2 regions of the Pseudomonas sp. S1_G07 genome follow, and region 2 is predicted to be linked to the other one. Evidence: riboswitches for the same ligand, from Rfam matches in the RefSeq annotation. Region 2 holds a riboswitch; the other holds the start of a gene.
The links. Region 2 has a riboswitch for cobalamin ahead of AB4O05_RS16775 (CbtB domain-containing protein). Riboswitches for the same ligand answer to the same signal wherever they lie in the genome.

Region 1 (5,350 bases), 1.7 Mb from region 2:
ACCACGCCCACCGGCCGGCCCATGGCGTTCTCATCCTTATCGAGGAACCCGGTCAGCACGTCCACCGGCTGCCCGTTAGGCTTGCCCCCCTCGAATGGTACGAAGATCACCTTGTAGCCACTGTGCGGCTTGCGGTTCCACGAACCGTGCTGGCCAATAAATGCGCCATTGCTGAACGGCGCTGGCAGTTTGCTGCCCTCGGCGAAGGTCAACCCGAGCGAAGCCGTATGCGGGCCTATCGCGTAGTCCGGCGCAATCGCCTTGGCCACCAGGCCCAGGTTCTGCGGGGTGACGCGCACGTCCACGTGTTGCCCGTAATAGCTGAACGGCCAGCCATAGAAGCCGCCGTCCTTGACCGAGGTGATGTAGTCCGGCACCAGGTCGCTGCCGATCTCGTCGCGCTCATTCACCGCCGTCCACAGTTTGCCACTCTGCGGTTCCCAGGCCATGCCATTGGGGTTGCGCAGGCCAGAGGCGAAAATGCGGTGTTGGCCGCTGGCGCGGTCGACCTCCCAGATCGCTGCGCGCCCCTGTTCCGCCTCCATTCCGTTTTCGCCCACGTTGCTGTTGGAGCCCACGCTCACATACAGCTTGCTGCCGTCCTTGCTGGCCACCACGTTTTTCGTCCAGTGATGGTTCAGCGGGCCGCCCGGCAAGTCGACGACCGTGGTGCCTGGGGCTTTGATCGCGGTTTCGCCCGGCTGATACGCAAAGCGCAGCAGCTTGTCCGAGTCGGCCACGTACAGGTCATTGCCGACCAGGGTCATGCCGAACGGCGAATTGAGGTTTTCCAGGAACACCGTGCGCGTTTCGGCGACGCCATCGTGGTCGGCATCGCGCAGCAGGGTAATGCGGTTCGGGCTTGGCACCCCGGCGCCGGCACGCCCCATGACCTTCTCCATAACCCAGCCGCGCACGCCCTTGGCGTCGTCGGGTTTGGGCGGTGCGTTGGTTTCCGCCACCAGCACATCGCCATTGGGCAGCACATACAGCCAGCGCGGGTGGTCGAGGCCCTCAGCGAACGCGGCCACTTGAGTGCCGGCGGCGGCCGTCGGTTTCGCGCCCTCGGGCCAGCCGATGGCCGGCGCGATGTTGACGGTGGGGATCAGCGTCTTGTTCGGCTCCGGCAGTTGGGGCGAAGGCCCGGTGCCCTCGGACACCTGCAAGGTGGAGCTTTCGCCGCAGGCCGTGAGGGTGCCGGCGAGCATGATCAGTAGGGCGAGTCTGGTTTTATGCATGGTGTTCTCCTTAATACCTGTAAGGGTAGAGGAGATCAGCCGTGCGTTGGTTCCAGTGCAAGGCCAGCTTTAATTGACGCTCCACCCCCAACCCACTAACCTTCGCGGCTTGTTCCAGGTGCTCTGTGACCTGTGGGTCGACAGAGTGAAACAGGGAAGCCGGTGAGTGAGCGCACTTATACACAGTGTCGCCGCGATTCCGGCGCTGCCCCCGCAACGGTAAATGAGTCAAAACGCTGCCTTTTGCCACTGTATCGCGTGCGATATGGGAAGGCGCAGCGTGGGCCTGTTCTCTCCAGAACGCCACTCATGAGCCCGGAGACCGGCCTGGCTCATTCAACAGCATCACGGTGGGCGATGCTTGGCTGTCTGTTTTCTCTTTTTCCTGCCCGCCGTTTTTGTCCAGCCCCAACGGAGAGCTGCCATGACCGATACCCCCGACCGCGACGAACGCCATCTGGCGCGCATGCTGCGCAAAAAAGCCGTGATCGACGAGCGCATCGCCAATTCTCCCAACGAGTGCGGTTTGCTGCTGGTGCTGACCGGCAACGGCAAAGGCAAGAGCAGCTCGGCGTTCGGCATGCTTGCCCGCGCCATGGGCCATGGCATGCAGTGTGGCGTGGTGCAGTTCATCAAAGGGCGCAACAGCACCGGCGAAGAGTTGTTCTTCCGACGCTTCCCCGAGCAGGTGCGCTTCCATGTGATGGGCGAGGGCTTCACTTGGGAAACCCAGGACCGCCAGCGCGACATTGCCGCCGCCGAGGCCGCCTGGGCCGTGTCGCGGGCATTGCTGCAAGACCCGAGCGTCGGCCTGGTGGTACTGGATGAACTGAACATCGCACTCAAGCACGGTTACCTCGACCTGGACCAGGTCCTCAGCGACCTGCAAGCCCGGCCGCCGATGCAGCACGTGGTGGTCACCGGCCGTGGGGCCAAGCCTGAACTGATCGAAATGGGCGACACCGTCACCGAAATGGGCATGCTCAAACATGCGTTCCAGGCCGGTATCAAGGCACAGAAGGGCGTCGAACTTTGAATCAGCCCCGTCATTGCCCGGCCGTATTGATCGCCGCACCGGCGTCCGGCCAGGGTAAAACCACCGTCACCGCCGCGCTGGCCCGCTTGCACCGCAACCTGGGGCGCAAGGTGCGCGTGTTCAAATGCGGCCCGGACTTTCTGGACCCGATGATTCACGAGCGCGCCAGCGGTGCGCCGGTGTATCAATTGGACATGTGGATGGTGGGTGAGCAGGAAAGTCGCCGTCTGTTGTGGGAAGCGGCGGGGGAGGCTGACCTGATCCTGATCGAGGGCGTGATGGGGCTGTTCGACGGCACCCCTTCCAGCGCCGACCTGGCACGCCACTTCGGCGTACCGGTGCTGGGCGTAATCGACGGCACCGCCATGGCCCAGACCTTTGGTGCCCTGGCCCTGGGCCTGGCGCGCTATCAGCCGGACTTGCCATTCGCCGGCGTGCTGGCCAACCGCGTCGGTACCCTGCGCCATGCGCAGCTGCTTGAAGGCAGCCTTACCGAGGGCCTGCGCTGGTATGGCGCGTTGTCCCGCGAAACCGGTATCGAATTGCCCAGTCGTCACCTGGGCCTGGTGCAAGCCAGCGAACTGAACGACCTGGACCTGCGCCTGGACGCCGCCGCCCAGGCGCTGGGCAGCAGTTGCGAAGTCGCGCTGCCGCCGCCGGTGACCTTTGTCGCGCCGCAAGTGATCGAGGCCCAGCCGTTGCTCGCCGGCGTGCGCATTGCTGTCGCCCGTGACGAGGCGTTTGCCTTCACCTATGGCGCCAGTCTCGATCTGTTGCGGGCGATGGGGGCTGAGTTGACGTTTTTTTCGCCGATTCATGACCGCCAATTGCCTGACGCCGACAGTCTCTATCTGCCGGGTGGTTACCCGGAATTGCACCATCAGGCGTTGTCGGAAAATACCGCGATGCTCGCGGCCATCCGTGCCCACCACTTGGCCGGCAAGCCGTTGCTCGCCGAGTGTGGCGGTATGCTCTACCTGCTGGACTCGCTCACCGACGTCGACGGCAACCGCGCCCAGTTGCTGGGCCTGTTGCAGGGGGATGCGGTGATGCAAAAGAAACTGGCGGCCCTGGCCCTGCAAAGCGTCGAGTTGCCCGAAGGTGTATTGCGCGGGCATACCTATCACCATTCCCTGACCAGCACCGAGTGGCAGCCGATTGCCCGTGGCCTGAGCCCCAATGGTGGGCGCGGTGCCGAGGCGGTGTATCGGCAGGGGCGGATGACCGCGTCCTACGTGCACTTCTACTTCCCGTCCAACCCGGCAGCGGTCGCCGCACTGTTTACGCCGGCGCTCACCGTTGATCGAGTTGAACCCCAACCCAATCAGCACTGCACATCCCCTGTGGGAGCGGGCTTGCCTGCGAAGAGGCCATGACTGACAACGCATTCCCCCAGGCCGACCGCGATGCCGTCTATCGCGCCATTGCCGAGCGCCGCGACATGCGCCACTTCAGCGGCGGTACGGTGGCCCCTGAACTGCTGCACCGCCTGCTCCAGGCCGCGCACCAGGCGCCGAGTGTCGGCTTGATGCAGCCGTGGCGTTTCATCCGTATCAGTGACCGCCCATTGCGTGGGCAAATCCAGCAACTGGTGGAAGAAGAGCGCATGCGTACCGCCGAGGCCTTGGGCGAGCGCTCCGATGATTTCATGAAGCTCAAGGTCGAAGGCATTCACGACTGCGCCGAAGTGTTGGTGGCGGCGCTGATGGATGATCGCGAGCGCCACATCTTTGGCCGCCGCACCTTGCCGGAAATGGACATGGCGTCGCTGTCCTGTGCGATCCAGAATCTGTGGCTGGCGGCCCGTGTCGAGGGGCTGGGCATGGGCTGGGTCTCGCTGTTCGAGCCTCAGGCCCTGGCTGACCTGCTGGGCCTGCCGCCCGGTGCCAAGCCCCTGGCCGTGTTATGCCTGGGGCCGGTCGCCGAGTTTTACCCGGCACCAATGTTGCAGCTCGAAGGCTGGGCCGAACCGCGGCCACTGAGTGACCTGTTGTACGAAAATAGCTGGGGAGTGAGTCAATGAGTGTGGCCTTGCTGTGCTTCGCCGCAGTGGCGCTGGATGCGCTGCTGGGGGAACCCAGGCGCTGGCATCCGCTGGTGGCGTTCGGCAATTTTGCCGGGCGCATCGAGCAGCGTTTCAACAGCGGTGGGCGTGGCTGGCGCAGCCATGGCGTGACCGCTTGGTTTATCGCGGTGGTGCCATTGACGCTGCTCGCCACGGCCTTGTCGTGGGCGCCCTATATCGGCTGGGTCCTGGAAATTCTGGCGCTGTACTGTGCCCTCGGCCTGCGTAGCCTCGGCGAACACGTGATGCCGGTGGCCCAGGCCCTGCGCAGCGATGACCTGGAGACGGCGCGCACCCGCGTGAGCTACCTGGTGAGCCGCCAGACCAGCGAGCTGGACAGCACCGAGGTTGCCCGCGCCGCCACCGAATCAGTCCTGGAAAACGGTAGCGATGCGGTGTTTGCCGCGCTGTTCTGGTTCGTGGTCGCCGGCGTGCCGGGCGTGGTGCTCTATCGCTTGAGCAATACCCTTGATGCCATGTGGGGCTATCGCAATGAACGCTTCGAGCGCTTCGGCTGGGCGGCGGCCAGGATCGACGACGTGCTGAACTACATTCCCGCCCGCTTGGTGGCATTGACCTACGCCGTGCTGGGCAAAACCCGCTTGGCGATTAAATGCTGGCGCACCCAGGGCCCGACCTGGGACAGCCCCAATGCCGGGCCGGTGATGGCCGCTGGTGCGGGGGCATTGGGGGTTGAACTGGGTGGTGCCGCGATTTATCACGGTGAACTGCACCAGCGCCCAACCCTGGGCGAAGGGCCGGCGGCGGATGCCGATGCCATCGACCGGGGCTGGCAACTGGTGCAACGCGGCGTATGGTTGTGGTTGCTGATCCTATGCGCGGGGGCGCAATTCTATGCTTGAGCACGGTGGTCGCTTGCGTAAGGCATCCATTCAATACGGGATTGCCGAGGCCGATTGGCTCGATCTTTCCAGTGGCCTCGCCCCTTGGCCTTGGCCGATCCCGGAGATTGCGCAGCGTGCCTGGGCACGCCTGCCGGAAAACGACGAC
Region 2 (5,350 bases):
GCGCGCTTCTGCGCCCACCGTGCTCAGGCCGCTGAGCTCCGGGTCCGGGCGATCATCGCCCGGCACCAGGATCAACGTAACGCCACGCTCGGCCAACGCCACCAGGCGCTCGATGCCGTAGCGCCAATAGCCAATGCCGCCGTGCAGGGAAATCAGGATGACCTTGGCGTGGCGCAGCACCTCGTCCACATACAGGTCGACCGAGGCATGGTTCTGCACCTGCATCGGGTTGGCCAGACGCAGGCTGGGGTAGTCGTCGGGCAACTGCTGGGCCGCTTCGGCGAGCAGCGCCAGGCTGGAGTCGCCGCTGCACAGGATCACCAGCTCGGCGGGGGTTTGCCCAAGGTCGGCAATATTGTCGTCCGCGACGAAACCACCGGGCTGGGTCCTGAGCAGGTGCATGGGTTAAACGCTGAGCGCGGCGCGCAGTTGCGCTTCGAGGCCCGCCGCGTCCAGCGCCTGGCCGATCAGCACCAGGCGCGTGATGCGTGCTTCATCGGCTCCCCAGGCGCGGTCGAAGTGTTTGTCGAAACGCGTGCCCACGCCCTGGATCAGCAGGCGCATCGGTTTGTTCGGGATCGCGGCGAAACCTTTGACGCGCAGGATGCCGTGTTGCACCACCAACTGCGTCAGGGCGTCGAGCAGCAGCGCTTCATCGGCCTGGGGCAGGTCGATGGAAATCGAGTCAAACGCATCGTGATCGTGATCGTCTTCACCTTCATGGTGATGATCGTGATGGCTGTGGCGACCGTCGATATGCTCCTCGGAGCCGGCGCCCAGGCCGATCAGCACCTCCAACGGCAGACGACCGCTGCTGGCCTCGATGATTTTCACCGCCGGCGGCAGCTCCTCGGCAACTTCCAGGCGCACACGGGCCAGGTCTTCGGGGCTGATCAGGTCGGCTTTGTTGAGGATCACCAGGTCGGCGCTGGCCAGTTGGTCGGCGAACAACTCGTGCAACGGCGATTCGTGGTCCAGGTTGGGGTCGAGCTTGCGCTGGGCATCCACTTGATCGGGGAACGCGGCGAAGGTGCCGGCGGCCACGGCCGGGCTGTCGACTACGGTAATCACCGCGTCAACGGTGCAGGCGCTGCGGATTTCCGGCCACTGGAAGGCTTGCACCAGCGGTTTTGGCAGGGCCAGGCCGGAGGTTTCGATGAGGATATGGTCAAGGTCGCCGCGACGCGCCACCAGCTCGCGCATCACCGGAAAGAATTCTTCCTGCACGGTGCAGCACAGGCAGCCGTTGGCCAATTCGTAGACCCGGCCATTGGCTTCTTCCTCGGTGCAACCGATAGAGCACTGCTTGAGGAGATCACCGTCGATGCCCAGTTCGCCGAATTCGTTGACGATCACCGCGATGCGGCGGCCCTGGGCGTTGTCGAGCATATGCCGCAGCAACGTGGTTTTACCCGAGCCGAGAAAGCCGGTAACGATGGTGACGGGAAGTTTGGCCAGTGTTTTCATCGGATGCCCTTGGGGGCGGGCATACGGGACGATAGGCCCTGCGACAGGGCGCAGAAGCGGATTTCGTCACCGGATCACCCCGCCCGGTTGAATTGAAAAATCGCTGACGAGGCAGGTCTCCTGGCTTGGGGCGTGCGGGTCGTGAGACCGGCGCCGGCTGCGCCTTCCCGCCGGTTCAGGCAGTGGCGTGGCAGTCGGATACACCCTTTACAGTTGCGGGGGCAGCCGCGGCTTGAACCGCGTTCCCTTCTTAGCTTCGGCCTGGGCCGAAGAACCTCGAAGGTGCAAGGCTACAGGGGCGCGGTCAATTTGACTACCGTCGCTCTGCATGCTTTCCTACACGCCTTGTTTCGGGTGCCCTTCACAGGGTGAAACGGGAAACCGGTGAGCCATATGCCTGTGGCAAGTCCGGTGCTGCCCCCGCAACGGTAAGCGAGCGAAGCGTCACAGCCACTGTGCTTTTGCATGGGAAGGCGATGCTTTCCGGGCTCAGGTCAAGAGCCCCCTCGCAAGCCCGGAGACCGGCCCGAAAAATCCAGATAACAAACCCGCGGTGGGCGGGCGCTGTTCAGAACTCTGCGTGCCTGGCTCGCGGGGTTTGCATGCGCTCGTTTCGCCCAGAAACCAGAAAGGGACGCGCCATGTCGACCATCAGCAGCACCTCGCCCTCCGCCAGCAGCACCGCCACCCTCAGCCAACGCCTGACCGCCGCCATCGGTGCGTCGATCCTCGGCGCGTGCCTGGTGTATTTCGCCGGTTTCTCGCACATCGAGGCGGTGCACAATGCCGCCCACGATACCCGCCACAGCGCCGCGTTCCCGTGCCACTGAGGCCTGCCGAGATGATCAAGCGCATTGCCCAAACCGCAGGGTTCAGCGGCTTGCTGGCCGCTCTGCTGCTGACTTTGCTGCAAAGCTTCTGGGTGGCCCCGCTGATTCTGCACGCGGAAACCTTTGAACACGCCCCGGCCGCCGCCGAAGTAGCCCATGAACACAGTGCCGGCGCTGCCGCGCACAGCCACGACGCCGAAGCCTGGGAGCCGGAAGACGGTTGGCAGCGCGTGCTGTCCACCACCGGCGGCAACCTGGTGGTGGCGGTGGGTTTTGCGCTGATGCTGGCCGGCCTCTACACCCTGCGCGCGCCCACCCGCACCGCCCAGGGCCTGCTGTGGGGCCTGGCCGGTTACGCAACCTTTGTGCTCGCCCCCACCCTGGGCCTGCCACCCGAGCTGCCGGGCACTGCCGCCGCCGACTTGGCGCAACGGCAGATCTGGTGGATCGGCACCGCCGCGTCCACCGCTGCCGGTATCGCGCTGCTGGTATTTGGCGGCAACTGGCTGCTGAAAGTACTGGGGGTGGCGATCCTGGTCGTGCCACACATCATCGGCGCGCCGCAACCGCAAGTGCATTCGATGCTGGCACCCGAGGCCCTGGAAGCACAATTCAAGATCGCCTCACAGTTGACCAATGTGGCGTTCTGGCTGGCTCTGGGCCTGATCAGTGCCTGGCTGTTCCGCCGTAACCGTGATGATCAATACTGCGCATGACTTACGTGGTCGGCCTGGGTTGCCAGCGGGGCTGTGAGGTTCACACCCTGCTGGCGTTGTTTGATCACGCCCTTGCCGAGGGTGGCGTTGATCGCCGCTGCATTACCGCGCTGGCCAGTCTCGATCGCAAGCAGGATGAGCCCGGATTACTGGCCCTGGCCCGGTTGCTGCAACTGCCCTTGCATTGTTTGAGCGCCGAGAGATTGGCCGTTTATGAACACCGCCTGAGCCATAAGTCTGATATCGCATTTGCCCATACCGGCTGTCATGGCATCGCCGAAAGTGCCGCCCTGGCGCTCGCCGAACAGCTGGGTGGCGCACCCGCCCGCCTGCTGATCACCCGTAGGAAAAACACTCAGGCCACCTTTGCATTGGCCTGCGCCGGTTAAAACTCCGATAATCGCCCTTCCCGATCATGAGCATTGTTCATGCTCGCCCGTTTTTTTGACAGGAACTCTCCATGACCGTCTACTTCATCGGCGCCGGCCCCGGCGACCCGGAATTGATCACTGTCAAAGGCCAGCGGTTGATCCGCCAATGCCCGGTGATCATTTATGCCGGCTCCCTGGTGCCGACGGCGGTGCTGGACGGACATCAGGCCCACCAGGTGGTCAATAGCGCCGAGTTGCATCTGGAACAGATCATCGAGCTGATCAAGGCCGCCCACGCCAAGGGCGAGGACGTGGCACGCGTGCATTCCGGCGACCCGAGCCTGTATGGCGCGATTGGCGAGCAGATCCGCCATTTGCGCGAGCTGGGCATTCCATTCCAGATCATCCCCGGCGTGACGGCAGTCGCAGCCTGCGCGGCGCTGCTGGAGACCGAACTGACCCTGCCGGACATCGCCCAGAGCGTGATCCTGACCCGCTACGCGGATAAAACCCGCATGCCCGCCGGCGAAGACTTCGAGAGCCTGGCCCGCCACGGCACGACCATGGCGATCCACCTGGGGGTCAACCATCTGGAGAAGATCGTCGCTGAGTTGTTGCCACACTATGGCGCCGATTGCCCGATTGCCGTGGTGCACCGGGCGACGTGGCCGGATCAGGATTGGGCGGTCGGAACGCTTCGGGATATTGCCCAGAAGGTCGCGGCCAAGGGGTTCCGGCGTACGGCGCTGATCGTGGTGGGTCGGGTGCTGGCAAACGACAGTTTCAGCGAATCCTCGCTGTATCGCGCCGGCCATGCCCACCTCTATCGTCCGTGATATGAGACATGAACAAACTTGGCTAAGCTACTGATATAACTGAATACATACAAAATAATGTGGGAGCGGGCTTGCTCGCGAAAGCGGACTATCAGTCAAACCATGAAGCGACTGATACACCGCTTTCGCGAGCAAGCCCGCTCCCACAGTTAACCTTCTTTATCAAATAAACATCATAAGACATTGAATTACAGGCACAAAAAACGGCGCTCACGGGCGCCGTTTTTTGTTCGCAGTGAACGCCTTACTCAGTAGTAGGCATTTTCTTTCTGCGTGTGGTCGGTTACGTCACGTACGCCCTTGAGCTCCGGAATGCGCTCGAGCAGGGTGCGCTCGATGCCTTCGCGCAGGGTCACGTCCGCCTGGCCGCAGCCTTGGCAGCCGCCGCCGAATTTCAATACGGCGATACCGTCATCGACCACATCGATCAGGCTCACCTGGCCGCCGTGGCTGGCCAGCCCCGGGTTGATCTCGGTTTGCAGGTAGTAATTGATGCGTTCGTTGACCGGGCTGTCGGCGTTGACGTTCGGCACCTTGGCGTTCGGTGCCTTGATGGTCAACTGGCCGCCCATGCGGTCGGTGGCGTAGTCGACCACGGCGTCGTCGAGGAAGGCTTCGCTGAAGGCATCGATGTACGCGGTGAAGCTTTTCAGCCCCAGGGCGGTGTCTTCAGGCTTTTCTTCACCGGGCTTGCAGTAGGCAATGCACGTCTCGGCGTACTGGGTACCGGGCTGGGTGATAAAGACGCGAATGCCGATGCCTGGGGTGTTCTGCTTGGACAGCAGGTCAGCCAGGTAATCGTGGGCGGCGTCGGTAATGGTTATGGCAGTCATGGAAACTCCTCACAGGCTTGCCGGCAGTTTACGCCAAAATATTACGCAGGTACAAAGTCCTAGTAATTTTGTCGGAAAAGCTCCAGCACACCCGTCAGAGGTTTTCATAGCGGTTCATGTCCAGCACGCCCTCTTCCACCGGCATGGTCTCGTGCAGGTACGCCGAAAGATCATGGAAGTACTGCCAGAACTGCGGATGACTGCGGCGTACTCCCCAATGATCGACGATTTTCTCGAAGCTCTGCGCGTCCCTGGCGCTTTCCATGGCCGCCACAAACGCCGGCACCTGCTCGGCGG

Region 1: another riboswitch for cobalamin. It lies ahead of cobO (cob(I)yrinic acid a,c-diamide adenosyltransferase); the one in region 2 lies ahead of AB4O05_RS16775 (CbtB domain-containing protein).

What each region holds. Positions count from the first base shown of each region.
Region 1 covers NZ_CP162778.1:5,389,220-5,394,569, reverse strand. The annotation lists gene AB4O05_RS24525 (PQQ-dependent sugar dehydrogenase) at 1-1,238, opposite strand, end outside; cobalamin riboswitch at 1,338-1,583, shown strand; gene cobO (cob(I)yrinic acid a,c-diamide adenosyltransferase) at 1,663-2,274, shown strand; gene AB4O05_RS24515 (cobyrinate a,c-diamide synthase) at 2,271-3,650, shown strand; gene bluB (5,6-dimethylbenzimidazole synthase) at 3,647-4,297, shown strand; gene cbiB (adenosylcobinamide-phosphate synthase CbiB) at 4,294-5,202, shown strand; gene cobD (threonine-phosphate decarboxylase CobD) at 5,195-5,350, shown strand, end outside.
Region 2 covers NZ_CP162778.1:3,644,375-3,649,724, reverse strand. The annotation lists gene cobN (cobaltochelatase subunit CobN) at 1-402, opposite strand, end outside; gene cobW (cobalamin biosynthesis protein CobW) at 406-1,467, opposite strand; cobalamin riboswitch at 1,561-1,761, opposite strand; cobalamin riboswitch at 1,803-2,011, shown strand; gene AB4O05_RS16775 (CbtB domain-containing protein) at 2,109-2,297, shown strand; gene AB4O05_RS16770 (CbtA family protein) at 2,309-3,013, shown strand; gene AB4O05_RS16765 (cobalamin biosynthesis protein) at 3,010-3,402, shown strand; gene cobM (precorrin-4 C(11)-methyltransferase) at 3,474-4,220, shown strand; gene nfuA (Fe-S biogenesis protein NfuA) at 4,469-5,053, opposite strand; gene AB4O05_RS16750 (fatty acid cis/trans isomerase) at 5,148-5,350, opposite strand, start outside.